2 linked regions of the Flocculibacter collagenilyticus genome follow. The protein of the gene in region 1 interacts with the protein of each later gene in a pairwise test. Links are inferred from orthologs where the notes say so. Each region holds a gene or a part of one and is shown in the gene's direction. Other genes may lie near its edges. The genes, in order: uvrD and lpdA.

Region 1 (15,654 bases):
CTGAAAAGCTGCCATTAAATTCAAATGGCCACTCTGATTCAAACTGCGGGCCAGTTAGGCCAATTGCTGAATTACCTATTGTGATGTCATTTAATGCCGATAAGCTAACTTCTGAAAAGTTAATGTCATCGCTTGAATCTAAGTCGCCAACAAAAATATCAAAAATACTGACTTTATTTGAAAAAACAAATAATAAGCCTTCATCAGGATCGCTAGCAAAATCACTTGAAGAACCCGCATCCAGATCATTGCCATCATTCAATGATGACAATACACCTAAGCCGCTATCATCACGAAACACACCAAGATCGTTACCCACAACTTGGCTCCAACCTTCAATTTGATTACCCGATGCATCAAAGTTACCAGTCCACGCTGTTACAGATAATGATAAATTACCCGCGGTGAACATCATTTCGTTTGCCACCGTTTCATTATTGTCATCCCAGAACGGAATGTAATGATCTGCCATAAGCGTAGCCGAGGCGTTAAAAGAGAATACACTTTGACATAAGCAAAGCACAAAAAGAATGGACTGTTTCATGAATGGATTACTTCTTATTAGTGGTACAACAAAATTTTTATGCTTAAAGCAATAATCAAACCAACTTAAAAAGCCATTATAAAACATCAACTTTACTGCTTCTAAGTAACGAGCAGCATTTCTTATGTAAAATTTACTGACAATATTTTATTAGCGATTTTAATCTTATTTCCATTTCATAATTTTTAACCACTGTTATAATATACAGCACTTTTTATCTATTTTTTATACCGCTCATCGGCAGTCGACACATCTCAATGCTGTTCAGGTGACCAGAACTAATCAGGCGAATTATGGACGTTTCTCATCTTATTGAACATTTAAATGACCGCCAGCGTGAAGCGGTATCGGCACCATTGCAAAGCATGTTAGTGCTGGCAGGTGCTGGCAGTGGCAAAACCCGAGTGTTAGTACACCGCATTGCTTGGCTGATGCAAGTCGAGCAAGCGTCACCGTTTAGTATCATGGCTGTTACCTTTACTAATAAGGCGGCTGCTGAAATGCGAGGCAGAGTGCAAACTTTAATGGGCAGTCATGTTGGCGGGATGTGGCTTGGCACATTTCATGGGCTAGCCCATCGATTTTTACGCACACATTTTCAAGAAGCAAGCTTGCCTGAGACGTTTCAAATTTTAGACTCTGACGATCAATATCGCTTTATTCGCCGCACCCTTAAAGCATTAAATTTAGACGAGAAGCATTACCCACCCAAGCAAGTGCAATGGTTTATTAATAATAAAAAAGATGAAGGGCTGCGCCCACAGCACATTGAAAGCTACGATCACACCGAAAAGCAAATGCTAAAAGTGTACGCAAGTTATCAAGAAGCCTGTGACCGTGCTGGTTTAATCGATTTTGCAGAAATTTTGTTACGCGCACACGAAACGCTATTAAAGCATCCACCACTATTGCGCCATTACCAACAACGCTTCGAGCATATTTTGGTAGACGAGTTTCAAGATACTAACACCGTACAATATGCTTGGTTGCGACTGTTAGCCGGAGAACATGGCAACATTACGATAGTTGGAGATGATGATCAGTCAATTTACGGCTGGCGCGGCGCCAAAATAGAAAACATTCACAAGTTCACCAATGACTTTCCTAACGCGCAAACAATACGGCTAGAACAAAACTATCGCTCAACTAATACCATTCTAAAAGCAGCCAACCAACTCATTGAAAATAATAGTGCGCGTATGGGTAAAGAATTATGGACTGATGGCGATGCAGGCGAGCCAATCTCACTATACGCTGCCTACAATGAATTAGACGAAGCAAGGTTTATAGTTAACGCCATTGAGCAATGGTCAAGCAAAGGTAATACATTAAACGATGTCGCCATTTTATATCGTAATAATGCTCAATCGCGGGCACTGGAAGATGCGATCCGTCAGGCCAATCTAAAATACCGCATTTACGGTGGGCAACGCTTCTATGACCGACAAGAAATTAAAGACTCGTTGGCATATTTGCGCCTTATTACAAACCGCAATGATGACGCTGCCTTTGAGCGCATTATCAATACCCCAGCAAGGGGGATTGGTGAACGCACATTGGCAACCGTTCGAGACACCGCTAAACAACATGGGGCAACGCTGTGGCAAGCTGCGTTAACCTGCATTAATGACAAGCTTTTATCTGGCCGAGCAGCGAATGCCATTCAGCACTTTATTGATACGATTACAGCGTTTGAGCATAATATTGCAGACAAGCTCTTACATGAACAGGCAGACAGCATTATTCGTGACAGTGGCTTGTATGCCATGTATCAAGCAGAAAAAGGCGAAAAAGCTAAAACCCGCATAGAAAACTTACAAGAATTAGTCACGGCTTGTCAGCAATTTACGCCCAGTGAAGATACGGAAAATATGACGCCATTACAGGCGTTTCTATCACAAGCTGCACTTGAAGCAGGGGATGATCAGGCCGATGAATTTGAAGATGCGATACAATTAATGACTCTGCATTCTGCCAAAGGGTTAGAGTTTCCATTGGTATTCATGGCAGGTGTTGAAGAAGGCATGTTTCCAAGCCAACAATCGGCGGAAGAACAGGGCCGATTAGAAGAAGAACGGCGCTTATGTTACGTAGGCATTACGCGTGCAATGCAAAAGCTGTATATCAGTTATGCAGAAACACGCCGTTTATATGGGCAGGATAAATACCATCGTCCTTCGCGCTTTATCCGCGAAATCCCTGATGAATGTATTGAAGAAATACGCATGCGTGCAGCCGTCACTAGGCCATCAAATGCAGGTCGATTTGCTCCTGCAGCTAGCCATGTTGCTTTCGAATCAACCGGATTTAATTTAGGGCAACGTGTACTACATCCTAAATTTGGTGAAGGCACGGTATTAAATTATGAAGGAAGTGGCGACAGTGCCCGCATACAAATTAATTTTGATGCGGTGGGCACTAAATGGCTAGTGACAGGATATGCGCGATTAGAAGCCGTATAGGCGCAAATTGCGTTATTAAACCACTTCATCGTTAGAGAGCAGCTTGCTAACCACCGTGCGCATTTGCTGCTCTAGCTGCTTTTTGCCACTCAAACCTAGGTGTGTGCAACATTCAGCTAAGGCTTTATTTTGTAATACTCGCATGATCAGTAAATGGCTGTCATTCACTTGGTTGTTCAATTGGTCATTCGAATAATAAGTGCTTAATACACCACTCACTAGCTGCTTTATTACGTAGTGCTTTAACACAACCTCAACACTGAAATAATCTTTATTAAAATGAGCATAGGCGTGTAACGTGGTAATTTCGTACTCATCTAACGAATTGTGTATTCGTGGCGTTATTCGACTAGGCGCTGTAGTAGCTTGCGAGGTGGTTACATTTAACCTGTCGGCCTTTTTAGCAAAAGCGGCACTGAACAACTCGCACACTAGCGCAGCGTCCAAGTCAGCAAATACGGTACTTAACTGGATGGGAAAACTCGCGCAAAATCGTTGATATGCAATTGCCGCAATGGTATTACCTTCATCGTCCAGCGGTAGCAATAACGCAATACTGTGTTCGCCACTGGCTGCATCGCGTTTATAACCACAACGAATCGGCAAATAGCCTGCTTTATACCAAAAGCGGAGTAGCGATGTCGATGCACCAAAACTGGTTGATAATAAATGGAACTGGGCGTTGATGTAATATTGCTTCAAATAATTAAGAAAGTCAGAGCCTATTCCACACTCTTGTACATTAGGCTCAACGGCAATACGCACAACCCGCGCTATCTTTAGGCTGGCAGATTGGGGAATGCCACAGTGATTAATTAATGTTTGCGCCATTAAATGCCCTTGTGGCCTGCGCACACCTTGGCTAATTTCTTCAGTTAACTGTGTAGGTAACTCTCCTTCCTTAGATACTAACGTAACCGCAACAACCTGCTGTGAAACTGTTGCAATATGTACGTCTAAATTTGGTGCATCAAGTAAATATTTTAAATCTTGCGGTGTCGTTTGATAATGCGCTAATACCAGTAGTTCAAATACTTGCTGCAATAACTCATCGTCATTGCTTAGGGTTGTTGCAGTTATTAAGTCAAACTTTATCGCATCTGGCTCTACATTCGTCTGACTCAGCGCATGTGTATGTTTGCGCGGTGCGAGTAACAAGAGTTGATTAGTCCAACGCTCTAACGGGCAGCCTTGCCGCCAGCGAATTGGTGCACTCATTGTGACTTGTCGCCAATCTGGTGTTAACTTATTCAACACTTGTTTGAATCTAACATCAAAGCCTCTACCCGTCCCTTCATAGCCATGAATCGTGGTGGAAAACACAAGACGAGAGTGTCCTGATAACATAGCCGTCAAAATAGGCGTTGGAATGGCAGCAGCTTCATCCACAAGTACTAATTGGTAATGATTAAGTTGCTGCTCTATTTGATCGGGTGGAATAAAGGTAAGAGTTCTCTGTTCACCACCTTCTGTAAGCAGCGTGATAGAGGCAGCACCGCTCCACGGCGCGTTTAGCAAATACTGGCTTGCTTGCTCAAATAACGGTTTTACCGCAGAAATAGAAGGTGCCACTACCGCAATATGTGACAATTTAGACAGTAATAATTCAGCCGCGGTAATACCTAGTACACTGCTTTTACCTCGACCTCGGTCAGCTTTAATCACTAACGGTCTATTACGGTGTCCCGTGACCACCTGCTTAATCGCAGTATATGCGTCTAATTGATCTGCCGTTTTAAATCGCTCATCGACAAGCTCAGTGGTGGTGTTGATGTGCGATGCTGCGAGTAAATAACTGTCACTAAATAAACGAGCCTTTGCGTGAGATTGACTTGATGTTTTAACTGCATCAGTTTCAGTACAATCACTAGAGACATCGATAAAACGCTGTTTAAAATGCTGCGTTATTTCATCAATTTTATATGGATACACACACAGTGCATTGTTTTGATGATCGATATGTTGCAACCACGTGTCATTGTCAGGACTCAGTATAATGAAAAGGCCACCAGCACGAACACAGCCAGATATGATGCCTAGCGCATTTGGACTTAAACCATCAAATCCATTGTAAATGACTACATCATACTCAGTGCCTAATAACTGCTTAGCTTTTTTAATCGGAAATTTCTGCACAGTGCACGAGCAGGTAAAGTTAACGTCGTCCTTATCGGCCAGCAGTGCAACATCAATGTTAGGCAAATGTTGATGAAACAACTCGGTCAATTTTACGTTGATTAACGCCACCTCTCCTTTAAGCCACATAATGCCCCTGTAGCCATATTGATTTAGCTTATCTAAGTAAGACGTTACAATTGTATTCACAGCACCCCATTAATTTAACGATGTGGTAGTCTCAAGCAAAAATAGTACATCACTGAAATTACTTATTTATCTAATAACACGTATAATAACAAACAACATAAAAAGTGAGGAAAGATTATGAAAGTTTGTGGTGTTGATATCAAAGGTAGCGAAGCAATTATCGCTGTTATTTCTTATGATCGAGGGCTAATTGATATTGACGAAGTAAGATTACGCAAACTCACTCTTCATTACGATAAAGACGCTGAAAAACTGCAAGCGTTTCAAAACACATTCAAAAAGTTTTTAGACGACTATAAAATTGAACGTGTTGTAATACGTGAACGTCCACAAAAGGGTAAATTCGCAGGGGGCGCAATCGGTTTTAAAATAGAAGCAGCATTGCAGTTAATTACAGATGTTCAAGTTGAGTTTATTAGCCCAACCCAATCAAAAGAGTTAATCAAGAAAAATCCAATCGTAGTAGACATTAGAGATACTGGCTTAAAACAGTTTCAAGAGTTGGCATTTAGCACTGCCTATTCGTATGTAATGAAAACTAAATATATCTCTGACGAAGATATTTAAAATACTTTTTCTATAAACTTTTATCTCTCTTAATAAGCATGCTCATTAAGAGAGATATAAGCTCAACTTCTAATTCAACTACTAGATAGTCACTTGAATAAACTAGAAATGGTAGTTAAAACCCAAACTGATACTTTTCCAATTTTCACTATTGCTAATGTGATCCGCATCAGGCAGAAATTGGAATTCACTGTATAAACTAATGTTCGCATTTAGCTTATATTCGAGGCCTGCTCCGAAACTATAGCCATTCTCTGTATCCGTTTGCACATAAGGTTCAACCAGCGTCACATTATTTTCGTCAACCAAAATGATTGCATAGCCTGCTGCACGAACCTCACTAGTCGTCCAGCCTACAAGCCCATATATGTCTACTGACGAGCTAAGTGGATATGATCCTTTTAGGGATAAACTAGCTTGATGCTTAATTTTATGGCTAAAATCACCGCTAAATTGCTCACCAGAAATTCCTTTCAATGCACGCATTTCAAGTGCTAGATGCTCATTGAATTGGTATCCTAATGAAGCGCCAAGTAGCTTATAGTCGTTGGTAGATATTTCCTGCGCACTGTAAGCGCCGCCAACATACCAATCACTACTTTCATTCGCTTGCACAGGAGAAAGTGAACTTCCTAAAATCAAGAAAAAGACACTAGGTAATATTTTACTCATTAAAAGTCCTTGTATTTAATATATAAAAATTAGCCTACAATCAACCATGTCGATAACGATAGTGTCACTTTCTTCGTCACACAAAAAGTAAATCAAATATAAAGATACAGATAGCAACTACGACAAAGCTACAACCTTAATTACGGCTAAGTATCGAACTATATTTGTTAACAGGCTTGTAAGCTTTTGTATGACAAAGAGAAAACCGATTGGTTCACAAATGTGAAATAAAAGTTTCTTTACGCCGTCAGATCTTCAGCCATACCTTGGCCTGTCTGCGCTCCCGCTGCCTCAAACCATTGACAAGTGTTACGTAAACTCACGACTTCACCCACTATCACCAATGCGGGTGAACCGATGTGATTATCTGCCGCCATACTTGGTAATTGCGCTAAAGTCCCTGTTACAACGCGTTGCTGTGAAGTAGAACCTTTTTCAATAATAGCCACCGGTGTATTCGCATCGCGACCATGTGTTAATAATGCATCGGCTATTTCAGGTGACTTCATTACGCCCATATAAATCACTAATGTATGGTTCTCCCGCGCCATTGCTTGCCAATTAACAGGCATGCCATTTGGCTGGCAGTGTCCAGTTACAAACTCAACACTTTGTGCATAATCTCTATGGGTGAGTGGAATGCCTGCATAAGCCGCACAACCTGCCGCTGCAGTAATACCTGGCACAACTTGAAACGGAATATTATGTTGAACTAACTCTTCAATTTCTTCTCCGCCACGACCAAAAATAAATGGATCGCCGCCTTTTAAACGACACACTTTATGGCCCTGCTGTGCCAATTCGACTAGCATCGTATTAATTTGTTCTTGAGGGACGGAATGAAAACCGGCTTTTTTACCAACTGAAATCAGCTCTGCATCACGACGCACTAAGTCTAATACTTTAGGTGAAATGAGTCGGTCGTAAACGACAACGTCTGCTTGTTGCATTAACTGTAAAGCACGAAGCGTTAATAGATCAGGGTTACCAGGTCCCCCGCCCACAATATACACTTCACCTTTATCATCAGATTCTGGCGCATCAAGCATGTTCTTTAGGTCGTGCTGTGCAGCTTCAATTTGGCCTTTGGCGACTTTAGACACCACTTGGCTATTAAACACCCGTTCCCAAAATTGGCGACGCGCTGCAAATCCATTAATTTTATTTTTTACCTGATCACGAAATCCACCCACAAGTGTTGCCAATGCGCCAATGTGCTGAGGAATAAAGGTTTCTAATTTCTCACGTAGACGTCGTGCTAATACTGGCGCCTTTCCTGCGCTAGAAATAGCAATCGTAATTGGATCTCGGTCTACAATAGACGGAAAAATAAACGTTGAACGCTTCGTATCATCCACCACATTCACAAACATGTCGCGTGCATTTGCCGCGTCGTATACTGCTTGATTAACTGCTTCATTATCTGTGGCAGCGATAACCAACACATAGCCAGAAAGGTGTTCTGGCGAGAATACATCGATCACTTTGGTAAGTTGATGCTGCGCTATGAAGTCTGTAGTTTCGTTACAAAACTCAGGAGCTAATAATGTAACTTTAGCGTTTGCATTCACCAACGTGCGTGCTTTTCTTAATGCGACATTACCACCGCCAACAACTAAAATTTTGCGGTTAGAAACCTGAGTAAAAATAGGTAAATATTGCATGGCACGCTCTAACGTTGAATATACGGTTTAGTAAAGAAATAAAGGATAAAAAGAGTGACGGTAATTAAATACCGTCACCGTCAATGTGTAGACCACATTCTCGAGACATCCCATTGAAGCGAGTTTCTTCTTCAGTCATGCCAAGCTCTAATGGACGTGTGGTATGTACGTCACCCACTGAAACATAGCCGGCTTCCCATAGCGGATGGTAAGGTAAATCATTATCTTGTAAGTAGTAATGCACATCTTTGTTAGTCCACTCCAACATTGGATAAACCTTCACCGTGCCCTTGCTAATTTCAACAATATCCTTGTCTTCACGAGTGGATGATTGAGTACGACGTAAGCCTGAAAACCATGTACCAACCTTCAGTTGCTCAATTGCTTTTAACATTGGCTCAACTTTATTAAGCTGATTATAACGCTTTAACCCTACTTCGCCCTGTTCCCACAATTTACCATGCACTGCTTCTTGCCATGCTGGTGTCATATTGCTGCGATAGACATGCAAGTTTAACGACAGTTGCTGCTGAAGTTGATCAATAAACTGATACGTTTCAGGAAATAAATAGCCAGTATCTGTTAACACCACTGGAATATCAGGCTGTTGTTCAGTGAGCAAATGCAGCATTACGGCAGCTTGAATACCAAAACTTGACGACAGCATCGGACTGTCAGGCAAATTCGCTAAACACCACGCCACACGCTGCTGTGGTGTTAATGGCTTAAGCAGCGCATTAATCTCGCGTAATGCTTGTTGTTGCTCACCCTCAGGCAGTGTCAGTATATGCTTATACGACACTGCGCCAGCCTCACTTAGGCTGGCTTGCTTAGGCTTGGCCAACGTTGATACCGTCATGGAAATTTTGCCCCCTAACCGGTCTGTTTTCAGTTGCTGATAGCACGCCAGCGCGCACCACAAAATCACCAAACCCTTCATCAGCGTTACGCTCTTTGGCATAACGCGCTAATAGTGAATCAAGCGATGTTAAAATCGTTTGTTCGTCTACGTTTTCCATATATAACTTGTTAAGGCGTGTTCCTACGCCATCCGCACCTAAGTAATAGTTGTATTTTCCTGGGCCTTTACCAACAAATCCCACTTCTGCAGCAAACGGACGTGCACACCCATTAGGACACCCTGTCATACGCATTACTATTTCTTGATCGCTTAAGCCATACTTCGCCATAATATCGTCTACTTTACTTACTAACGTTGGCATATAGCGTTCGGCTTCTGCCATCGCTAACGCACACGTTGGTAAAGCAACACAGGCCATGGTGTTTTCACGTACTTTCGAAATGCGTGGCATTAAACCATGAGCTTGCGCCAACCCTTCAATCTCTGACTTATGTTCAGTGGGTATATTGGCGATGATTAAGTTTTGATTTGCCGTCATACGCAAATCACCTTGGCCAATAGTTAACATTTTTTCAGCAATTAACCGCAATCCCGTTTTAAATTGATGTGTGTCGGTATCAATAATACGGCCATTTTCAATAAATAACGTTAGATGATGATTGCCATCTACACCTTCAACCCAACCATATCTGTCACCCTGTTGGGTAAACGTAACAGGTTTTGCCGGCTCAAACTTAATACCTGCATATTCTTCAACGGCTGCGCGGAATGCCTCTACGCCCATACGATCAATCGTATACTTTAAACGAGCATTTTTTCGGTCAACACGATTACCTTCGTTACGTTGAACCACTAAAATGCCTTCTGCAATTTTTAATGTGTCTTCAGATTTAATAAAGCCTAAGTCTGACGCTAAACGCGGGTATGTTTCATGATCGCCATGGGTAGATCCCATACCTCCACCAGCTGTAACATTAAAACCAACCAACTGATCATTTTCGATAATGGCAATAAAGCCCATGTCGTTTGTATACACATCTACATCATTGTGCGGTGGTACAGCAACGGCAGTTTTAAATTTACGTGGTAAATAGGTAGGACCGTATATTGGTTCATGGCCTTCTTTAGTATGTTTCTGTACACCACTTTTATATTCTTCACCGTCTAACCAAATATCACAAAATGCGCGTGTTTCTGGTAATAAGTGCTCACTGATTTTTACTGACCACTGATACACTTCTTGATGAATGTGTGAAGCAATCGGATTGGGGTTACACATTACATTACGGTTTACATCGCCGCAGGCCGCAATCGAATCTAGCTCTACGGTATTCAGTGCCTGCATTAACGGTTTCACATTGGGTTTTAAAATGCCGTGATACTGAAACGTTTGGCGCGTAGTTAAACGAATGCTGTTATATTCAGTTAGCTCGTCTGCCACTTTGTCCACTGCTAACCACTGTTCAGGTGTTGCAACGCCACCTGGCACACGTGCGCGCAACATAAAACTATATAATGGCTCTAGCTTTTGCGCTTTGCGTTCTGAGCGTAAATCACGATCGTCTTGTTGATAAAAGCCGTGAAACTTAGTGACTTGCTGATCGTCTTCCGCCATTGAGCCTGTTGTATTGTCAGCCAAACTTTCTTTAATGGTGCCACGTAAAAAGTTACTACGTGTTTTGATACCTTCGTTCGCTGCTAATTTTTGATTTTTGTTATTGTCGCTCATTAATAAACGTCCTTCTGGTAACGCTTTTGTGCACGTAATTCGGTTAAGTAAGCTTCCGCTTGTTCTTGATCTTTAGCGCCGTGCTGTTTAATTATTTCAATTAAAGCATGATGTACATCTTTTGCCATTCTGCTTGCGTCACCACACACATAAATATGGGCGCCTTGCTCTAACCATTCAAATACAGCTTGGCCTTGTGCTATTAATCGATCTTGTACATACACTTTTTCAGCTTGATCGCGACTAAATGCCACATCTAAGCGAGTCAGTAGCCCTTGCTTCTTATAGCCTTGTAATTCTGTTTGATATAAAAAATCTTGAGTAAAATGAGGATTCCCAAAGAATAACCAGTTTTTACCTGCTGCTTCATCTGCATCACGCTGCTGTAAAAATGCTCTAAACGGCGCAATCCCTGTACCCGGCCCAATCATGATGACAGGCGTGTCGCTATTCGCTGGTAATCGGAAATTGTTGTTTGGCTCAACATAAACCTTAACATCACCGCCTTCTTCAAGGCGCTTAGCTAAGAACCCTGAAGCACCACCTTGATGTACATGACCAAAGGCGTCATATTCCACTAGGCCTAATGTTAAGTGTACTTCTTCTTCGGTTTCAGCTTGGCTTGATGCTATTGAATATAAGCGAGGCGTTAATTTACGTAATATTCCAGCAAAATCTGCCGCGCTTACCGTGTCTGGATATTCACGCACAACATCAATTACTTGGCGCGTTGCAATGTAATCACGCAACCCTGCGCCATCGCTAGCAATGTGTGTCAGCGCTTCATGATTAATTAGCTCTGCATATTTTTTCACAAATCCCGGATGCAATAGCGTTAGCTCTAGCGCTTCTTTTAGTGCCACTTTAATAGTAAGCGAATGTTCACCCACATTAACTTCGTCATGTTCGTTAATGCTTAATAGCGCTAATAACTCGGTAACAATAGCGTCATCATTTTCAAAATACACACCCAGTGCATCACCTACTTGGTATTGAATGCCAGAATCGGCAAGATCTATTTCAATATGGCGTACATCTTTGGTTGAATTACGGCCAGTAATTTTCTGGTTTGCGACCAGTGTAGCCGTGAATGGATTTTGTTTCGTAAAGGTTTGCGCTGCCGCTGAAGCAGGTGTAGCCACACCCGGCATAGGAATAACCTGAGAAGTACTTTCATTGGAGCTTTCTTTTACTTCCTCTTCAAAGGTTTTAATCACCGCTTCAGACCATGTTTTAGCGTCGTCTTCATATTCAACATCACAATCTTGACGTGGAATAACGGCTTGAGCGCCTAGCGCCGCTAAACGCTCGTCAAAGTCTTTACCTGTTTGGCAAAACAGTTCATAAGAGCTGTCGCCCAATGCCAGTACTGAATATTTTAACTTATCTAATTTTGGCGCTTTCTTACTTGCTAAGAACTGGTGAAGAATTTCCGCATCATCAGGGGCGTCACCTTCGCCATGTGTGCTTACCAAAATAACTAAATGCGTTTCTTTCTTTAGCTGCTGCGGTTTAAAGTCAGCCATCGACGTTAACTTAACCGCCAAGCCTTGTGAACGGGCACTGTCTGCCAATGCTTGCGCGATCCCTTTAGCATTACCGGTTTGCGAACCATATAAAATGGTTAAAGTATCACCAGCCTGCGGCTGACTGGCTAGCATCGGCATTTGGCCACCAGCAAGCTGTGCATTCGCAGCAAGGTAACCACTCACCCACGCTTGTTGAATGGGATTCAATTCGGCCACTAAACCTTGTAGTTTAGTAATTTGTTCATTAGTAAGCGGGCTTGATTCCGCAGTTAACTGTGCAAGTAACATGAGCTAAAGACTTCTTTCCTATTTTCAGACTGCTGAAAGAATAGCGGTACAACCAGTAAAAAAGAAATATTAGAAAACTCTTTTTTATTACTTATTAGAATAACGAAGCTAATTTGTTGAAATGAGAGGTATCCCTGTAGGAAAAGGTGAATGGGTAACATTCATTCTGCCTAGCACAATTGAAAATGAAAGCTACACTTAATGATGTTTCATCATAATCGTTCATCTATTGATACAAGTAGATATTTTATTAACTTGGGTATTCATTCCAAAGTCACATTCATAAATCTGGAAAAAGCTATGTCACGTGCAATGTGGGTCATCGTTTTAAGCTGTTTGGTATTTAGCAACCAGTCATTTGCTGGAACAATTGACATTGGTGCCGATGCGGGTAAACGTGTCGCCATCGGAGCCACGTATAGTGACGGCTCGCACTTTTTATTAATTGCTAAAGAGCGCAATGGTGGAGTTCGCGTAACTATACCAGATCAAGAAAACGTTACAGACAGTATTGTAATGACAACGTTTCAGGGACGAGTGTTTAGTTTTAAATTAAGCTTATTAGGTATTGGGGCTGGAGGCTTGACGAGCATAGAGCCATTCTCAGTACCCGGCCTTGCCAGTACAGATGACAGTCAGTTTATTATTGCGCAGTTCAACATGAGCGAATACCTTTCAAACGGTATAAACTTTAACATTGGTGACACTTTTTCAGTTAATAATGGCCAAGTATCTGGTACTCCTTTCCTCGACATTTATGACGCATCAGCACTCTCGTTTGATCCTGATGTAACCGCTAGTTCATTACTAGACTCATCCTTTATATCCTCACTGCCTCGTTTTACGGGTGACATTGAAGTGCTAACCAACGCTAGCTTTTTTATACCATCACCTAGTCCGTTGCTTCTCATCCTAGGATTTATCCCGGGAATGATTTACATCACTAAACGCAAATACCGCGCTCCATAATTGTTACAGTCAATATTGTTTCATTCTTCCCTTTAAGAGCAAATCAGTCCTCTATGCTTAGCATAGGCTGATTTTCTTACCATTTCTTTGTACACTGTGTGCGGAAAAAACTAATAAGCACTAATAAAAAGGATGGACAATGAAAAAGCTCACCTCTGCGCTTGCTATTGCACTAGCAGTTGCCAGTTCAACCAGTGTCGTTGCACAGTCTAATAATGATGTACTGTCAGTTGACGATATCCCTAAAATAAAGTCGGTTATTCAACCTAAAGTCAGCCCAAATGGTGCATACGTTGCATTTACTCGCTCTAAGCCTCGTGAGTTATATAAAGACGAGAATGGCAAAAATTACAGCGAGCTCTATATTGTTGACGACAAAGGTAATGAGCGCTCATTTATCACTGGTGATGTAAGTGTTCGTAATTTGCAATGGTCAAATGACGGTAAGCATGTGTACTTTCTAGCGAAATTAAATGGCGAAAAGCACACTGCCCTTTATCACATTCCATTTAATGGCGGTCAAGCACAACAGGTGATGTCGTTAAAAGATACTGGCATTAATAACTACCGCATTAGTCCAAATGGCAAACAAGTGGCGCTATTAGCTAAGCCAGCAAAAGACAAAACCGAAAAAGAACTAAAAAAACTTGGGTTTATGGCCGAGGTTTATGAATATGATTTAAAAAGTCAGCAATTATTTATTGTGGACTTAGCCCAATCTGACAAACCTTTATCGCCAGAAGCTATCAACATTGAGCAATACGTGGGTGCGGTGGAATGGTCTCCAACAGGCGACACATTATTAGTAAAAACCCAGTTAAGCGCATTAATTGATGATCAATATATGCAATCAGCGTGGCATTTATATAATGTAGCCAGCAAAGAAACGGTATTAAGCTTTAAGACTGAAGGCAAGTTAGGTGCAGCCGAGTTTTCTCATGATGGCAAATACATCGCTATGCGTGGCTCTGAAGATAAGCACGATCCTGCTGATGGTCGCTTATTCCTTGCTAATGCACAAACCGGCGAAGTTAAAGAGTGGTTGCCTAACTTTATGGGGCATATTGGCGATTTCGAGTGGGCAAATAAGTCAAACACTCTATATTTTGTTGCTAACGTCAATACACACAGCTCTATTGAAAAAATAAAAGTTGGTAGCAATAAATCTAAGCCCGCAGTCAAAGCAGGCAAAGTGATTGCTTCCAATTTAAGCCTATCAGACTCTGATAAAACATTGTCCTATAAAGGACATAGCGCACAGCATCCAAGCGAGATTTTCTTCCAGCGCGGTAAAAAGTCAATTAAATTAACCGACTCTAACCCTTGGTTGAAAGACAAACGTTTTGCTAAACAAGAAACGCTCACCTTTAAAGCTCGCGACGGTGTAACGATTGATGGTGTTATGGTTTACCCATTAGATTATCAAAAAGGCACCAGCTACCCGCTCATTATGGTTGTTCATGGTGGTCCAGAAAGCCATGTGCCTGACGGCTGGGTGACTGGTTATTCGCGTCCAGGCCAAATGGCTGCAGCACGTGGCTATGCGGTATTCTATCCTAACTATCGTGGTTCTACAGGCAAAGGGGTTGCTTACTCTAAGCTTGGTCAAAATGATTATGCTGGTAAAGAGTTTGACGACTTAGTCGACTTTAAAAAACACCTTGTTGATATGGGCATTGCCGATACAAAACGCGTTGGTATTACTGGCGGATCTTACGGTGGTTACGCTTCTGCATGGGCAGCAACAAAACTCACTGAGCACTTTGCAGCCAGTGTAATGTTTGTTGGTATTTCTAATCAATTATCGAAATTTGGTACTACTGATATTCCTAACGAAATGCATTTAGTACATGCACGTTCATACCCGTGGGATAAATGGCAGTACTACTTAGAGCGCAGTCCTATTTACTGGGCAGGCCAATCTAAAACACCATTATTAATTATGCACGGTAAAGATGATCCGCGCGTACACCCTGCTCAATCTATGGAGCTTTATCGCTACATGAAAGTGCAAGGTAAAGATGTGCGTTTAGTATATTATCC
Region 2 (15,626 bases), 3.2 Mb from region 1 along the record:
CTGCGTCAAATGTCAGCGCAAGTGGCGGTGGCCTTCAGGTTATTGCTCAGCCAAAAGTCGATTTTGCAAAGTTTGGTGAAGTTGAAAAGGTTGCATTAACGCGCATTCAGAAAATATCTGGTCCTAACTTACATCGCAACTGGGTTACTATCCCACATGTAACGCAATTTGATGAAGCAGATATCACAGATGTTGAAGCATTCCGTAAAGAGCAAAATGCGTTACTGGCCAAACAAAAAGCCGACTTAAAAATTACGCCACTTGTTTTCATTATGAAAGCCTGTGCAAATGCGCTACTGACTTATCCTGTGTTTAACTCTTCACTGGATGAAGATGGTGAACACTTAATTATGAAAAAATACGTTCACATTGGTATTGCAGTAGACACTCCAAATGGCTTGGTTGTGCCAGTGGTGCGTGATGTAGACAAGAAAGGCGTTAATGAAATTTCAAAAGAACTCATGGAAATTTCGAAAAAAGCACGTGATGGAAAACTAAAAGCAGCCGATATGCAAGGTAGCTGTTTTACCATTTCAAGCTTAGGTGGTATTGGTGGAACTGCATTTACACCTATTGTGAATGCGCCAGATGTCGCGATTTTAGGTGTTTCTAAATCAGAAATGAAACCTAAATGGGATGGTGCTGAATTTGTGCCAAGACTGATGTTGCCACTTTCCTTGTCTTACGACCATCGGGTTATTGATGGTGCTGTAGCGGCAAGGTTTGCAGTGCACGTGAGCAGTGTTTTGTCAGATATTCGTAAGTTAGTCCTTTAATTTAAATTCGATAACGGTAAACCAAATGTTTACCGTTATTAATTGGTTAGATTGGGCGACATACCAACAACACAATGATAAACTTGCCATCGCTTTGTCGCATAAGACATGATGGTTAATAAAATAATTCAAAGAGATGTTAGAAATTTGCTATGGGCATCTCGCATTAAGAACAACAGAGGTTAGCAATGAGCAACGATATCAAAACGCAAGTAGTCGTTATTGGTGCAGGTCCTGGCGGTTATTCAGCAGCATTTCGTGCAGCCGATTTAGGTTTAGATGTAACATTAGTTGAAGCGCGCGACACCTTAGGTGGCGTATGTTTGAATGTTGGCTGTATTCCTTCAAAAGCGTTATTACACGTGGCTAAAGTGATTGATGATGCAAAAGATATGGCATCTCATGGTGTTACATTTGGTGAGCCACAAATTGATCTTGATAAAATTCGCGACTGGAAAGACAGCGTAGTAAGCCAACTTACTAAAGGCTTAGACGGCATGTCTAAAATGCGTAAAGTGAAAGTAGTAAACGGCTACGGTAAATTCACCGGCTCAAATACGCTTAAGGTTGAAGGTAAAGACGGTAGCACTACTATCACATTCGACAATGCAATCATTGCTGCGGGCTCAGAGCCAGTAGCGTTGCCGTTCATTCCTGAAGATGATCGTGTTATTGATTCAACCGGTGCACTTGAGCTTAAAAATATTCCTGAAGAAATGCTGGTACTGGGTGGCGGTATTATCGGTCTTGAAATGGGTACGGTATACAGCGCGCTAGGTTCAAAAGTCAGTGTTGTTGAATTTGCTGACCAACTAGTTCCTGCGGCGGATAAAGACGTAGTAAAAACGTATACCAAATATAATAAAGACCGTTTCAACGTTATGTTGTCAACTAAGGTTGTAGCAGTAGACGCGAAAGATGACGGTTTATATGTAACATTTGAAGGCAAAAAAGCGCCTGCAGAGCCAGTGCGTTATGATTCGATTTTAGTTGCTGTGGGCCGTCGTCCAAATGGTAACTTAATGGATGCTGCTAAAGCAGGTGTTAATGTTGATGAGCGTGGCTTTATTAATGTTGATAACCAATTACGCACGAATGTGAACCATATTTTTGCAATTGGTGATGTTGTTGGTCAACCAATGTTAGCGCATAAAGCTGTTCATGAAGCACACGTAGCGGCTGAAGTAATTGCGGGTCAAAAGCACTTCTTTGAACCAAAATGTATTCCTTCAATTGCTTACACTGATCCAGAAATGGCTTGGGTAGGGGTTACGGAAAAAGAAGCAAAAGAACAAGGTATGAATGTTGAATCAGCAACGTTCCCTTGGGCAGCGTCAGGCCGTGCAATTGCATCGGCAAGAACAGAAGGTTTCACTAAGCTAATCTTCGACAAAGATACCCATCGCGTAGTGGGTGGTGCAATTGTAGGTATTAACGCCGGTGAAATGTTAGGTGAAATTGGCTTAGCCATTGAAATGGGCGCAGATGCGGAAGATATCGCATTAACCATTCATGCTCACCCTACACTAAATGAGTCTATTGGCTTAGCGGCGGAAATTTACGAAGGTACAATTACCGACTTACCAAACGCAAAAGCGAAAAAGAAAAAATAGGTTTTATTAGGCTAATACGTCCTAATGGCCTAAATAAGAGTAATACTAAAGCCGCTATCTATTATTAGAAAGCGGCTTTTTGTTTAGCAGAACAAGAGTGCTCATCCATTGGCCTCCCATCAATTTTTAAAGTTAAGCTCATGCCAATAAATGCTGTCAGTCAATTAAGACAAGTGCTTAAAGCAAATTCAACAAAACCATTTAATGCGCGAGGCTCTAAAACCGTACGTTGTGAAGAATGCTTATTGCAACATACGATGTGTATATGTGCAGATGTTAAACAGGTGAAGCTAGATGCTGCGTTTTGCTTAATTATGTATAAAACTGAGCCATTAAAGCCGTCTAATACAGGTAAGTTAATTGCGGATGTTGTTGCAGATACCTTTGCGTTTCTGTGGTCTAGAACCGAACCAAGCGAAGAAATGCTGGCACTATTAAATGATCCGCAGTGGCAACCATATGTGATTTTTCCTGAAGAAGGTGTCGCACCAGAGCGTGTGACTCAGCAGGTAAGCTTAACCGATACAACGAAGCGCCCTTTATTTATTCTTTTAGATGGGACATGGCGTGAAGCCAAAAAAATGTTTCGCAAAAGCCCATGGCTTAATCAGTTTCCTGTATTAAGTTTTGCGCCTGAAACAGTATCAAATTATCAAATGCGTAGCAGCTACCATGATCACCATATCTGTACGGCAGAGGTGGCGGTAATGACGCTAGAGTTAATAAAAGCGCAATCAGCGGCTGATGCATTAGAAGCACATTTTATTGCCTTTAGAAAACGCTACATGGCAAATAAAACCAATCATTTTGGCGATTTTGAAAAGTTGTAGTTAAACAGGTAATATCGGTCGTCGAATAACATAATAATAACTACATTGTGCAAGGAAAAAATTTCACACTTGCGCTACTGATAATAATTACGGGAACTTTCATGAAAAAAGTAACAGCAATTGCTGCTGGTGTTGCGCTAGCGTTAGGCTTAGCTGCATGCTCACCGCAAAACTCAGAAACTGCGAGTAGCACAAAAAGCGAAGTGGCAGAGTCAAAACAACAACTTATCTCAGGTGTTGAATTAGAAAATTTTGATAAGTCAGTTAATCCAGCTGACGACTTTTATACTTACGTAAATGGTAAGTGGCTTGAAAGAACAGAAATTCCTGCTGATCGTTCAAACTATGGCTCTTTTAGTAAGCTATACGATGATTCGCAAAATGCGATGAAAAAGCTGATTGAAGAAGCTGCAGCAAATAAAAATGCAACGCCAGGCTCTAACGAGCAGAAGTTAGGCGACTTTTATAAGGCTTACATGGACACAGAGCTTGCTGAAGAATTAAAGCTTGCACCAATTAAGCCTGATCTTACACTGATTAAGTCAATTAATACGCGTGACGATTACGTTGCGGCAATGGCATATTTACAGAAAAAAGGCGTTACCACTCCGTTTGGCTGGTACGTAAACAATGATGCTAAGAATTCTAAAGAATACGCGGTATACACTTATCAAAGTGGTACAGCCTTACCAGACCGCGATTACTACTTAGAAAACGCAGAAAAATTTGAAAAAATTCGCAAAGAATACATCATATACGTGACAGATATGCTAAAAGCAGCGGGTCACGAACATGCCGAAAAAGCGGCTCAGAGTGTGTTTGAATTTGAAAAGAAACTGGCTGAAAATCACTGGACGCGTGTGCAGTCGCGTGATGCAACTAAGCGTTACAACAAATACAGTGCGGCTGATTTGAACAAAGCCATGGGCGAGTTTCCTTGGGACAAATACGCTGAACAAGTTGGTTTAGCATCAGCTGAGTCTATTATTGTTAGCCAGCCTTCTTACTTTGAAGCATTTGGTGAGCTATTCGCGAACACAGATATTCAAACACTTAAAGACTATATGATGTTCCATACTATTGATGGTGCAGCTAGCCTATTACATAAAGAACTAGTAGACCGTCATTTTGCATTCCATAGCACAGTGTTAAGTGGTGTGGCAGAGCAAAAGCCGCGCTGGAAAAAAGCGGTAGATAGTGCCAATGGCGTGATTGGTGAAATCTTAGGTCAGTTGTATGTGAAAGAGTACTTCAAGCCTGAAGCAAAAGAACGTATGGAAGAGATGGTGGATAACCTGATTAAAGCATACGGTATTGCGATTGATGAGTTGGAGTGGATGTCTGAAGAAACGAAGAAAGCCGCTAAAGTTAAGTTAAGTAAGTTCACACCTAAAATTGGTTATCCTGATAAGTGGAAAGACTATTCAGATCTTGACATTAAAGCAGACGATTTAGTAGGCAATTTTACCCGCTTTAGCGAGTGGACATATCAAGACATGGCAAGCAAAATTGGCAAGCCAGTTGACCGTTCAGAGTGGCATATGACACCGCAAACGGTGAATGCATACTTCAACCCAGTTAATAACGAAATCGTATTCCCTGCGGCAATTTTACAACCACCTTTCTTTAACCTAGAAGCGGATGACGCGGTAAACTATGGTGGTATTGGTGCCGTTATCGGTCACGAATTAGGCCATGGCTTTGACGACCAAGGCGCAAAATATAATGGTGACGGGAACCTAGTTAACTGGTGGACCGAGCAAGATTTAAAAGAGTTTCAAACTCGTGGCGCTAAATTAGCTAGCCAATATGCTGCTTATGCACCATTTGAAGATGCATCAGTAAATGGTGAGCTAACACTAGGTGAGAACATTGGTGATCTTGGTGGCTTAACGGTTGCACTTAAAGCTTATGAATTATCACTAGATGGCAAAAAAGCACCAGTAATGGATGGCTTCACAGGTACACAACGCTTCTTCATTGGTTGGTCGCAAGTATGGCGTCGTAAATATCGTGATGAAGAGTTACGTCGTCGTCTAATGACAGATCCGCACTCACCAAGCCAATACCGTGTAATTGGTATTGTGGCAAGCATGCCTGAGTTTTATCAAGCATTTGACGTGAAGGAAGGTGATGCAATGTATATTGCGCCTGAAGATCGCGTAAAAATTTGGTAATTAATTCCTGTTATGAACAAGCCAGCAATTTTTTGCTGGCTTGATATAAATCACTATTATGCTAACTATATTTTTTATTTATAGTTATCCAATTTTAATTTCCCCTTATTCCTATTATACTTTACGTCCACGTAAACCATATCAATCAAAGATTTAAAGTGGGTAGTGACAGATGTACTACACTTTCTAAACCCGTTATAGGATGTGGTTATTGTCGAATGACAAAAACTCAACGTTCGTGAGTGTAAACTAAGCAGTCAACTAACCACGCACATTTAAGATAAAGAGGACACAGTCGTGCTTCAAGAATATCGTAAACACGTAGAAGAGCGTGCAGCAGAAGGCATTGTACCTAAGCCGTTAAATGCCAAGCAAACAGCAGAACTTGTAGAACTAATTAAAAATCCACCTGCTGGTGAAGAAACCTTTTTACTAGAACTATTATCTGATCGCGTACCTCCTGGGGTAGATGATGCAGCGTATGTTAAAGCTGGCTTTTTAGCTGCTATCGCAAAAGGCGAAGCAACATCACCAATTTTGGACGCTGAACAAGCAACGAAATTATTGGGCACTATGTTAGGTGGTTATAACATTCAGCCAATGATTGAGTTACTTGATAACGACCAGCTTGCGCCAATTGCCGTTGAAGGCTTAAGTAAAACATTATTGATGTTTGATGCTTTCTTTGATGTTAAAGAAAAAGCAGACGCTGGCAATAAATATGCTAAGCAAGTAATGGAATCATGGGCAAATGCAGAGTGGTTCTTAAACAAGCCGGCAGTACCTGAAAAAATTACTGTTAAAGTATTTAAAGTCACTGGTGAAACCAACACTGATGACTTGTCACCTGCACCAGATGCATGGTCTCGTCCAGATATTCCATTACACGCGTTAGCGATGCTAAAAATGGAACGTGATGGTATTAACCCTGACGAGCCGGGCTCAATTGGCCCAATTAAGCAAATTAAAGCACTTCAAGAAGATAATATTCCATTAGCGTATGTTGGTGATGTAGTTGGTACGGGCTCGTCTCGTAAATCAGCAACTAACTCGGTACTGTGGTTTATGGGTCATGATATCCCTCATGTTCCAAACAAGCGCAGCGGCGGTGTATGTTTAGGCGGTAAAATCGCTCCTATCTTCTTCAACACAATGGAAGATTCAGGCGCATTACCAATAGAGCTTGATGTACAAAAAATGAATATGGGCGATGTTATTGATATTTTCCCATACGAAGGCGTTGTTAAGCGTTCAGGTACTGATGAAGTAATTTCTGAGTTTGAGCTAAGCTCAAACGTATTACTTGACGAAGTACGTGCTGGTGGTCGTATTCCACTTATCATTGGTCGTGGTCTAACAGACCGTGCTCGTGAAGCACTAGGTTTAGGCTCTACTGATATCTTCAAAAAGCCTGTTGATCCAATAGATTCTGGCAAAGGCTTCACGCTAGCACAGAAAATGGTTGGTAAAGCGTGTGGTGTTGCTGGTATTCGTCCTGGTCAATACTGTGAACCGAAAATGACAACGGTTGGTTCGCAAGACACTACAGGTCCTATGACGCGTGACGAACTAAAAGATTTAGCATGTTTAGGCTTCACAGCTGACTTAACAATGCAATCATTCTGTCACACTTCAGCGTATCCGAAGCCAGTTGATGTTGAAACGCATCACACATTACCAGACTTCATTATGAATCGTGGCGGTGTTTCTCTACGTCCTGGTGACGGTATTATCCACTCGTGGTTAAACCGCATGTTGTTACCAGATACAGTTGGTACTGGTGGTGACTCGCATACACGTTTCCCAATGGGTATTTCATTCCCAGCTGGTTCTGGTCTTGTTGCATTCGCAGCAGCGACAGGTGTAATGCCGCTTGATATGCCAGAGTCTGTATTAGTTCGCTTTAAAGGCGAAATGCAACCGGGTATTACATTACGTGATTTAGTGCACGCAATTCCGTTATATGGCATTAAAAATGGCCTATTAACTGTAGAGAAAGCAGGTAAAATCAACGAATTCTCAGGTCGTGTACTAGAGATTGAAGGGCTTGAAAACTTAACTGTTGAGCAAGCATTCGAACTTTCAGATGCATCAGCAGAGCGTAGTGCAGCAGGTTGTACGATTAAGCTTTCTGAAGAGTCAGTTAAAGAGTACTTAGAATCTAACATTGTAATGCTTAAGTGGATGATCGCTGAAGGTTACGGTGATGTTCGTACTATTGAGCGTCGTATTCAAGCGATGGAAAGCTGGTTAGCTAATCCTGAGTTAATGGAAGCAGATAAAGATGCTGAATATAAGCATGTAATCGAAATTGATCTTGCTGACATTAAAGAGCCAATTGTATGTTGTCCAAACGACCCTGATGATGCAAAAGTATTATCAGAAGTAGCGGGCGAGAAGCTTGATGAAGTATTTATCGGCTCATGTATGACGAACATCGGTCACTTCCGTGCTGCTGGTAAATTACTAGATAAGCACAAAGGCGAATTACCGACACGTTTATGGATTGCACCGCCAACTAAAATGGATCGTGATCAATTAACGGAAGAAGGGTATTACGGCATATACGGCCGCGCAGGTGTGCGTATTGAAACACCGGGCTGTTCACTATGTATGGGTAACCAAGCACGTGTTGCAGACAAAGCAACGGTATTGTCTACCTCTACGCGTAACTTCCCTAACCGTTTAGGTAATGGTGCGAATGTATATCTAACGTCAGCTGAATTAGCGGCGGTAGGTGCAATTGTTGGTCGTTTACCAACGGTTGAAGAATACATGGAATATGCGAAGCAAATCGATGCGACAGCAGCGGATACATTCCGTTACTTAAATTTCCATAAGATGCCGCATTACACTAAAAAAGCGGAAACAGTGATTATTCAACAAGCGGTTTAATGCTGAGGAATAAATTGTTTTAACACACCGTTTTAACAATACACTTTAATAAAAACGCACCTTATTGTAAGGTGCGTTTTTTTATGTCTGGCAACATGCGCCCAGTGTGGCGATAAGAAACAAGTAGTGAATAATATGACCATGAACGTATTGATAATTGGCTATGTGTGGCCAGAGCCGAAGTCATCAGCTGCGGGCAGTAATATGCTTTCTTTGATAAAGTTATTTCGTCAACAAGATTGGCAAGTAACCTTCGCCAGCCCTGCTGAGTTAAGTATGCACATGGCAGACTTGGCTATGTTGAATGTGCCAACGCAAAGTATTGCACTGAACGACAGTAGCTTTGATCAATATATTTCTGAATTAGCACCAGATATTGTGGTGTTTGACCGCTACATGATGGAAGAGCAGTTTGCATGGCGGGTTGAGAAAAACTGTCCTTCGGCACTTAGGATCTTACAAAGCGAAGATTTACACTTCTTACGCCAAGCTCGACACAAAGCATTAAAACAGCATCGAGATATTCAACAAGAAGATTGGCATTCAGATTATGCGAAAAGAGAGATTGCAGCAATTTTGCGTTGTGATCTTACTTTCATTATTTCGAGTGCTGAAATGAAGTTGTTACAAGAGCAATTTAACATTGATCCTGCATTGTTACAGCATGCGCCATTCATGGTTGAAAATATTTCATCAAATGAAATTGACACGCTGCCGACGTTTGAGCAACGTACGGATTTCATTTCAATTGGCAGTTTTCGTCATGAGCCGAATTGGGATGCCGTATTGTGGCTTTATAAAGAAATTTGGCCAAAAATTAGAAAGCGTTTACCGCAAGCAAGTATTCGGGTTTGCGGTTCATACCCTCCTAAAAAAGCAACGCAGTTACATAATCCGAAAATTGGGTTTTATGTGAAAGGGTGGGTTGAAGATGCACAACATGAAATGCAACAAGCAAGGGTGTGTTTAGCACCACTGCGTTTTGGGGCAGGCCTTAAAGGTAAGTTAATTGATGCGATGCAGGCTGGTACGCCTAATGTCACATCAACTATTGGCGTTGAGGCAATGAGTTGTATACCAAGGCTTGAATATTCCTCTGAATCACGTGTTAGTGTTGATGGGGGCGAAGCAACTCTTACAGATGAAGCTAAGAACACTTTACCATGGTCTGGTTATATTGAAGATGATGTTGATTCATTTGTAGAGCAGGCGGTTGCGCTGTATTCAGACTCAACTGCTTGGCAACAGGCGCAGCAAAATGGTTTTCAGATAATTAATCAAATTTATGATGCTGAAGTGATCGGTAAGGCGCTTATTGACAGAATCAATAATGTGTTACAACACCTTGGTCAGCATAGATTAAATAATTTTACAGGTGCTATGCTTCGCCACCACTCATTGAAAAGTACTCAATACATGTCTCAATGGATTGAAGAAAAAAATAAGCATAAAGTTGAGCCTGAATCATAACAAACGCCCGTAATCGGGCGCTACTGGGCTGTGTTTAGTAGGGCGTATTTAGAAGGCACTGTTTATAAGTTAATGCTTACAACCAGTGCTTAAAAATCCGTACTTAAAAATCCGTACTTAAAAATTAGTGACACTATTTTTTATTGGCCGCAACTTATGCGGCGTCTTCTTTTTCAATAATAAAGTCGTTATTTTTCTCAAGCTCGGTGTCGGCATTTGCAGTATCTGTATCTGGTAAGGTTGTTATATCGGCTTGCAGAACGTTTTTTGTGTCAGCGTCTTCATCACTGCTAGTTGCCTCGGTAGATTTATTAGACTTAGTGTCTGCTTTTTTTGACGACTTTTCAGCTGCTTTTTTCTTAGCTTGCAGGGCGATAAGCACGTCTTCTCTGTTCTTTGCTAAAAATACGCTTAATTCTTCTTTCATTGCTTCATCAAGGGCGAGTGGTGCCTCATCTAACAATACTGTTAAATGCTCTGCCATGTCTAACATACGATCGTATTCATCAGCAGATTTTTTATCAGTAAAGGTCATCACTTCTTTTCCTTTATTGTTTACAGTTCTAATTATTACGTAACGAGTTTCAACAGCCATAACTTGCCCCTAATCATTTATCTTTTACTTTGATACAACGATGTATAGTTTACTGTTTAAATATACAGTAGTATTTTATTATGTAAAGAAAGAATGCAAATATTTCTCAAATAGTAATAATTATCATTTGCAAATGGGTTTTGTTCATGCATAATAGATTTCGAAAGTTGCTTACACTTAGTTAAAAATTATTTTTTAACTTATTGTTTAACGGTCGATAAGTTGCTGCTGTATTTGTCTTTTAATATAGGTGTGGTTTAACTTTCAGAGTCCCTCCACGGGTCTTAAATGTGCTGGTTTGCCAGAGAGGCTATTTACTTCTCTGGCTTTTTTTTTATATGATTGCAGTTGTAAAAAAATGAGCAAATAATAGAGACGAAAATGAAAGGTCAACAGACCCTTACAATGCACAAGCGCAGCAGTAAATTTAACCATTGGTTATCTTGCACTTTAATGCTTGCGATCATTGCTTTCGTTAACCATGATCTCACGCATTATTCGCTTACTTCCTTTAACCACTCGGTAATACAAACCCAGCATGGCCTTCACTCAACTGGTAATAGCATAGTAGCTAGTGCCATTACAGATGTAGAAGGCACTGAAAAGGTAAAGCAAGCCGTTCACGCAACTGACATTGGTAATGAAGAGTCAACGCCAATATCCTATGCAGACTGCTTACTGTGTTTGTATTCTCATCTTTTGGACACTGGAATTAACAGTGTCGGTTTATTCAATTTTGAAATAAGCCAAATGAGTGACGTGCTGAATAATCGGCTCGATACTGACTTTCCATCGCTATTAATCACGCTTTACTACCTTCGCGGCCCACCTCGTTCATTCTTATAAGCCGTAAGGCTTTATAACGCTATTCACTATTTTTGATGTTTATGAAGGGCATATGTTCGTCATATTTATTCATGTGATCTTTGCCAACTATGCTTCAAATGCAGTTGATATAGCGTGTTACCTATATTTGTCATAGTGAAACGATAACATCGCACTTTTATTTTTCCATACTAATACTGGCTACACTTGCTGGTGTTTTTTGATGCGATGTTAACCAGTAGCTATAGTTAATAAAATTTGATGCTGTATGGCTAGCTAATACTTATTTTCTATAGGTGTATTGTTGGCGGTGCAGTGCTTTACAAGTGAATGAACAAAATGAAAACACAATTAAATACAATACTTTTGGGTTTAGCCGCGGCTTCTGTGTCTGCTTATGCTGATAACGCTGCAACAGGGCACTTAATCAAGGGCACAATAATTGACCCTACGGGTAAACCGATTTCGTCCGCACAAGTTGATCTTCATGGCACAAGACTGACGACTCAAACGGATGAAAACGGACAGTTTGAATTAACACTTCCTCCGTTGAAAAAAACCAACAAGGCTGCACTTAATCAACATGCTGATGAATTGCATGTGAAAGCAGATGGCTTTGGTTTTAAAACGGTTAAGATCATGCACCAAGATGGGGTGCATCAAATAACGCTGTCTCCATCGGTTATGGAGCATTACGATGTGTACGCAACCCCATTTCATGCCTCTACTTTAGAATCGTCTGCGCCAGTTAGCGTGTTGGCAGGTGACTCCTTAAAAAACAAACATGCTTCAACGTTAGGCGACACATTAAAAACAGAACTTGGTGTGCATTCTTCTTATTTTGGGCCAGTCAGTAGTAGCCCTATCATTCGTGGGTTAGATGGCCCGCGCGTAATGATCGCGCAAAATGGTTTAGACGTGAGTGACGTTTCACGTGGCAGCCCAGATCACGTTGTTGCCACTGAAACCGCAACAGTGACACAAGTTGAAGTATTAAGAGGGCCTGCAACATTATTCTATGGCAGCGGAGCCATTGGTGGTGTTGTGAACATTGTTGATAACCGAGTACCAACAAATACTGACACTATTGCTGAATGGCAAGCTAGCCATAATACGGTTGCGAATGAAAATGAAGCTGCGTTTATGTTTGGTACTGGCAAGGACGACGTTGCGGTACATCTTGATGGTTTTTGGCGCAAAGGTGATGACTATAACATTCCCATCCAGTCAGAAATGCATGATGATCACGACGAAGAAGCGCATGAACATGATGAAGAGCACCATGATACAGCAACGGATAAGCTTGAAAATAGCAATGCCAAAGCGTTAGGCGGTACTGTCGGCGTAAGTTATTTAATGGATGATGGCTTTGTAGGATTTTCATTTGGTCGGCTTGAACGTAATTACGGTATTCCTTTTCATGCTCACGAAGAACACGAAGAACATGAAGAACATGAAGAACATGAAGCGCATGAAGCGCATGAAGCGCATGAAGAGTCTGTTGAAGGTCAAATGCAGCAGAATAGGTGGCAACTGTTAAGCGAAAAAGCATTGGATAGTAATGTACTAACAGCTATAAACACTAAAGTCGGTTACACAGATTACCAACATGCAGAAGTAGAAAACGGTATTGTTGGCACAGTGTTTAATACTGAAGCATGGCAACTACGCAGTGATTTAATATTAAAAGAACATGCGGGCTGGCACGGCGCAGTCACGTTTGACTACAAAAACAACGACTTTAACGTAGTCGGCGCAGAAGCATTTTCACCACCTTCAACAACTCGCTCTTACGCGCTTGCATGGCTGGAAGAAAAGCACTTTGGTGATGTACTGGTTCAGTTGGGCGCTAGAATTGAGCGGGTTAAGCTAACTACAGATGTCGCTGAACACCATGATGATGAAGAGCATGAAGAAGACGAGCATCATGATGAACTAGAGTTAAATACATCAAGCTTTCCTGCACAAACGTTTACACCAAAGAGTATTTCAGCAGGAATTGTTTGGGACTTCACCCCAGGCTACAACATCGCGTTATCCTACACACACGCAGAACGTGCTCCATCTGCATCTGAATTATTTTCATTTGGGCCACACATAGGCACCAATACATTTGAAGTAGGCGCACTTTATCAGTTAGATGCAGAGGCCGACCATGCCGATGAATTTATTGCCACTAATAACACCGCTAAGCTAGAAAAGTCTAATAACATAGAGTTAAGTTTTAGAAAATTTGAAGGTGATGTAGGGTTTGTCGCAAACGTTTTTTATAACCAAATAGATGACTATTACTTCCAAGCTGATACTGGGCTCACTTTTAGTGCTGAGCATCATGACCACGAAGAAACAGAAGAAGAGCATGCTGCGCATGAGGATGAGGCAGGCTTACCTATCTTTAACTACCAAGTACGAGACGCTGAGTTTTATGGACTGGAAGCACAACTGATGTGGCAATACACACCAGCCTTAAAGTTTACACTGCAAGCAGACACAATTCGTGGCAAATTAGCGTCTGGCGAATACTTACCACGTATTCCACCAGCAAGGTTAGGCTTAATGGCTAACTATGAAATCGGTAATTGGAGCTTACAGTTAGACGCAATGCATCACTTTGAACAAAGCCGTATTGCAGCTAATGAAACAGAAACAGATAACTACACCATGACTAATGCAATCCTAAGCTATCATTTTGATTATGCTAAACAATACTTTAGCACTTATATTAAAGTGAATAACTTATTTGACCAAGTGGGCCGTGTGCATAGCTCATTTTTAAAAGATGAAGTCGTGCTGCCTAGCAGAGGGATTGTACTGGGTATTCGTAGTCAGTTTTAATTAATGTGTTTTAATCATTATCATTGAGGGGAGCAGAAGCTCCCCTTAAGTGCATTAAATTAGCTACTTATGTTTTTGTTAGATGGTTAATGGCTGCTTGTCCGTTTTGGTGCTTGTTGTTAATAAAGTGAGCCATTTTGTCAGCAACCTTATGATTAGTGAGCTGATCTGCGATTTTTAATAATGTCGTTTGATTAGCCTCTTCACCACTTTCTACAGCCTTTTGAAAACGATTCCATAAACTAAATAGACTTTGCGGCTTTTGGCTTAATAACTCGATGGCGTGATAAATCGTTATTCCGCAGGTGTAGTAATATCGAAATTTTCCATTATCAGCAGCTTTAGATAGAGGAAACTGCTCAATACCTTCAGCACAGTGATTTTTCATATTCTCAATTTTTTTGGTTACATAGTTTGTGGTGTCAGGGAATAAGTGGGTGAGGGCATGTGCTGCCAACATATCTGCATGGCCTTCGTGGATCCATGATTGACTGTCATCAGCGGGATGAACGTGCTGAAATAAGTGTGCTGCTTCATGTGCAAAAAACCATAATGTTTTATGCAGAAAGTGGTCGTCGGAAACCTTTTTCTCGAGGTTACTCATATTCCAGTGCATAAAAATCTGATTAGGCAATGTACCGCCTTCAGATGAGCCGCCTTTAGCATTGGCGTAAGAAGCAAAAAGGGTTGGCTTACTGTTAGATTGCAGCTTCCCTAAATGCTTTTCAAAGTAATTCATGAATGTGGGGATGTCTGAATTAAGTGATGTCGTTATTTTTTCAGGTAAACCACTATCAATTAAAGCAATAAAACTATCAGTCACTATAGGCTGCTGCTTACCAACATAAATATTCATACCGTTGTTACTATCAGTCCAGCTTACTGCTTTGGTAACGAGTTCACCGTTCACAATAGCATGTTCATTATCAGGAATGGTTAAGGTTAAATGCCATTGATTTACCGAGTCATCACAGCTATTAATGCACGCAAACAAGCGGCCACTATGAAATAACATTCCGCCGTCAGAAAAAGGTGAAAAAGGTGCGTAATCTTTGGGTAAGTGCTTGTACGTTGGGGTTAATGTAAACGCTGCGTGTGTAAAAGCCGAGCCATCCTTTGTAACAACATACTCTTTGTTATTCTGATAAATAATTTTGAAGTTATCAGAAACAGGTGTCCATCGTTTAACCCTTGAATTATCTGGATTTCTAATAAACTCTAACTGCTTAGCAGGCTGATGTAGTTTGTAATCAAGTGTCCAAATGTTGTCACTTGATCTTAAAATCAGAATATCTACATTTGAAGTTGAAGTTGAAGTTGAAGTCGCGTGAGCATTAAGAGAAACGGCTAGAGAAATGGATAAAGTCATAAAAAGTAGAATGTATCGCATATAATTCCTTATAAACCAGATGAATCGATTAAAAAAGAATTATCACTTTTATCAACATGTTTCGCAATTGCTGCCAGAGGAAGACATGAATAATTATAATCATCTTAAAGCGTACTTTTTATCTAAGCCAGAATCGACATTAGACTTTCCGTTCGGAGACGATGTATCGGTGTTTAAAGTTAAGAATAAAATGTTTGGTTTAATTGGCTTTGGCGAAAAT

What was found.
Region 2: the proteins of uvrD (region 1) and lpdA interact in binary tests that used the Escherichia coli proteins (3 or more experiments, as listed by UniProt). The link is inferred for Flocculibacter collagenilyticus from one-to-one orthologs.

Annotation. Positions count from the first base shown.
Region 1 is NZ_CP059888.1:67,401-83,054, reverse strand. The notes cover bases 506-3,421. They hold uvrD (DNA helicase II), read left to right. Parts: upstream 506-837; coding sequence 838-3,006; downstream 3,007-3,421. Other genes in these bases: HUU81_RS00335 (tRNA(Met) cytidine acetyltransferase TmcA), read right to left, coding at 3,022-3,421. Outside these bases: HUU81_RS00345 (PEP-CTERM sorting domain-containing protein), read right to left, coding at 1-472; more of HUU81_RS00335, read right to left, coding at 3,422-5,331; HUU81_RS00330 (DUF3010 family protein), read left to right, coding at 5,449-5,898; HUU81_RS00325 (porin family protein), read right to left, coding at 6,001-6,570; siroheme synthase CysG, read right to left, coding at 6,810-8,234; HUU81_RS00315 (phosphoadenylyl-sulfate reductase), read right to left, coding at 8,299-9,093; cysI (assimilatory sulfite reductase (NADPH) hemoprotein subunit), read right to left, coding at 9,065-10,825; HUU81_RS00305 (assimilatory sulfite reductase (NADPH) flavoprotein subunit), read right to left, coding at 10,825-12,642; HUU81_RS00300 (hypothetical protein), read left to right, coding at 12,943-13,611; HUU81_RS00295 (S9 family peptidase), read left to right, coding at 13,751-15,654. UniProt on the Escherichia coli protein: A helicase with DNA-dependent ATPase activity. Unwinds DNA duplexes with 3'-5' polarity. Translocates on single-stranded DNA with 3'-5' polarity. Initiates unwinding more efficiently from a nicked substrate than double-stranded DNA.
Region 2 is NZ_CP059888.1:3,233,744-3,249,369, reverse strand. The notes cover bases 289-3,176. They hold lpdA (dihydrolipoyl dehydrogenase), read left to right. Parts: upstream 289-964; coding sequence 965-2,389; downstream 2,390-3,176. Other genes in these bases: HUU81_RS14400 (tRNA-uridine aminocarboxypropyltransferase), read left to right, coding at 2,530-3,176; aceF (pyruvate dehydrogenase complex dihydrolipoyllysine-residue acetyltransferase), read left to right, coding at 289-776. In the rest of the region: more of aceF, read left to right, coding at 1-288; more of HUU81_RS14400, read left to right, coding at 3,177-3,219; HUU81_RS14395 (M13 family metallopeptidase), read left to right, coding at 3,321-5,396; acnB (bifunctional aconitate hydratase 2/2-methylisocitrate dehydratase), read left to right, coding at 5,694-8,291; HUU81_RS14385 (glycosyltransferase), read left to right, coding at 8,427-9,761; HUU81_RS14380 (YebG family protein), read right to left, coding at 9,916-10,356; HUU81_RS14375 (hypothetical protein), read left to right, coding at 10,738-11,202; HUU81_RS17540 (TonB-dependent receptor), read left to right, coding at 11,521-14,016; HUU81_RS14365 (gluzincin family metallopeptidase), read right to left, coding at 14,084-15,406; HUU81_RS14360 (MmcQ/YjbR family DNA-binding protein), read left to right, coding at 15,492-15,626. UniProt on the Escherichia coli protein: Lipoamide dehydrogenase is a component of the glycine cleavage system as well as of the alpha-ketoacid dehydrogenase complexes.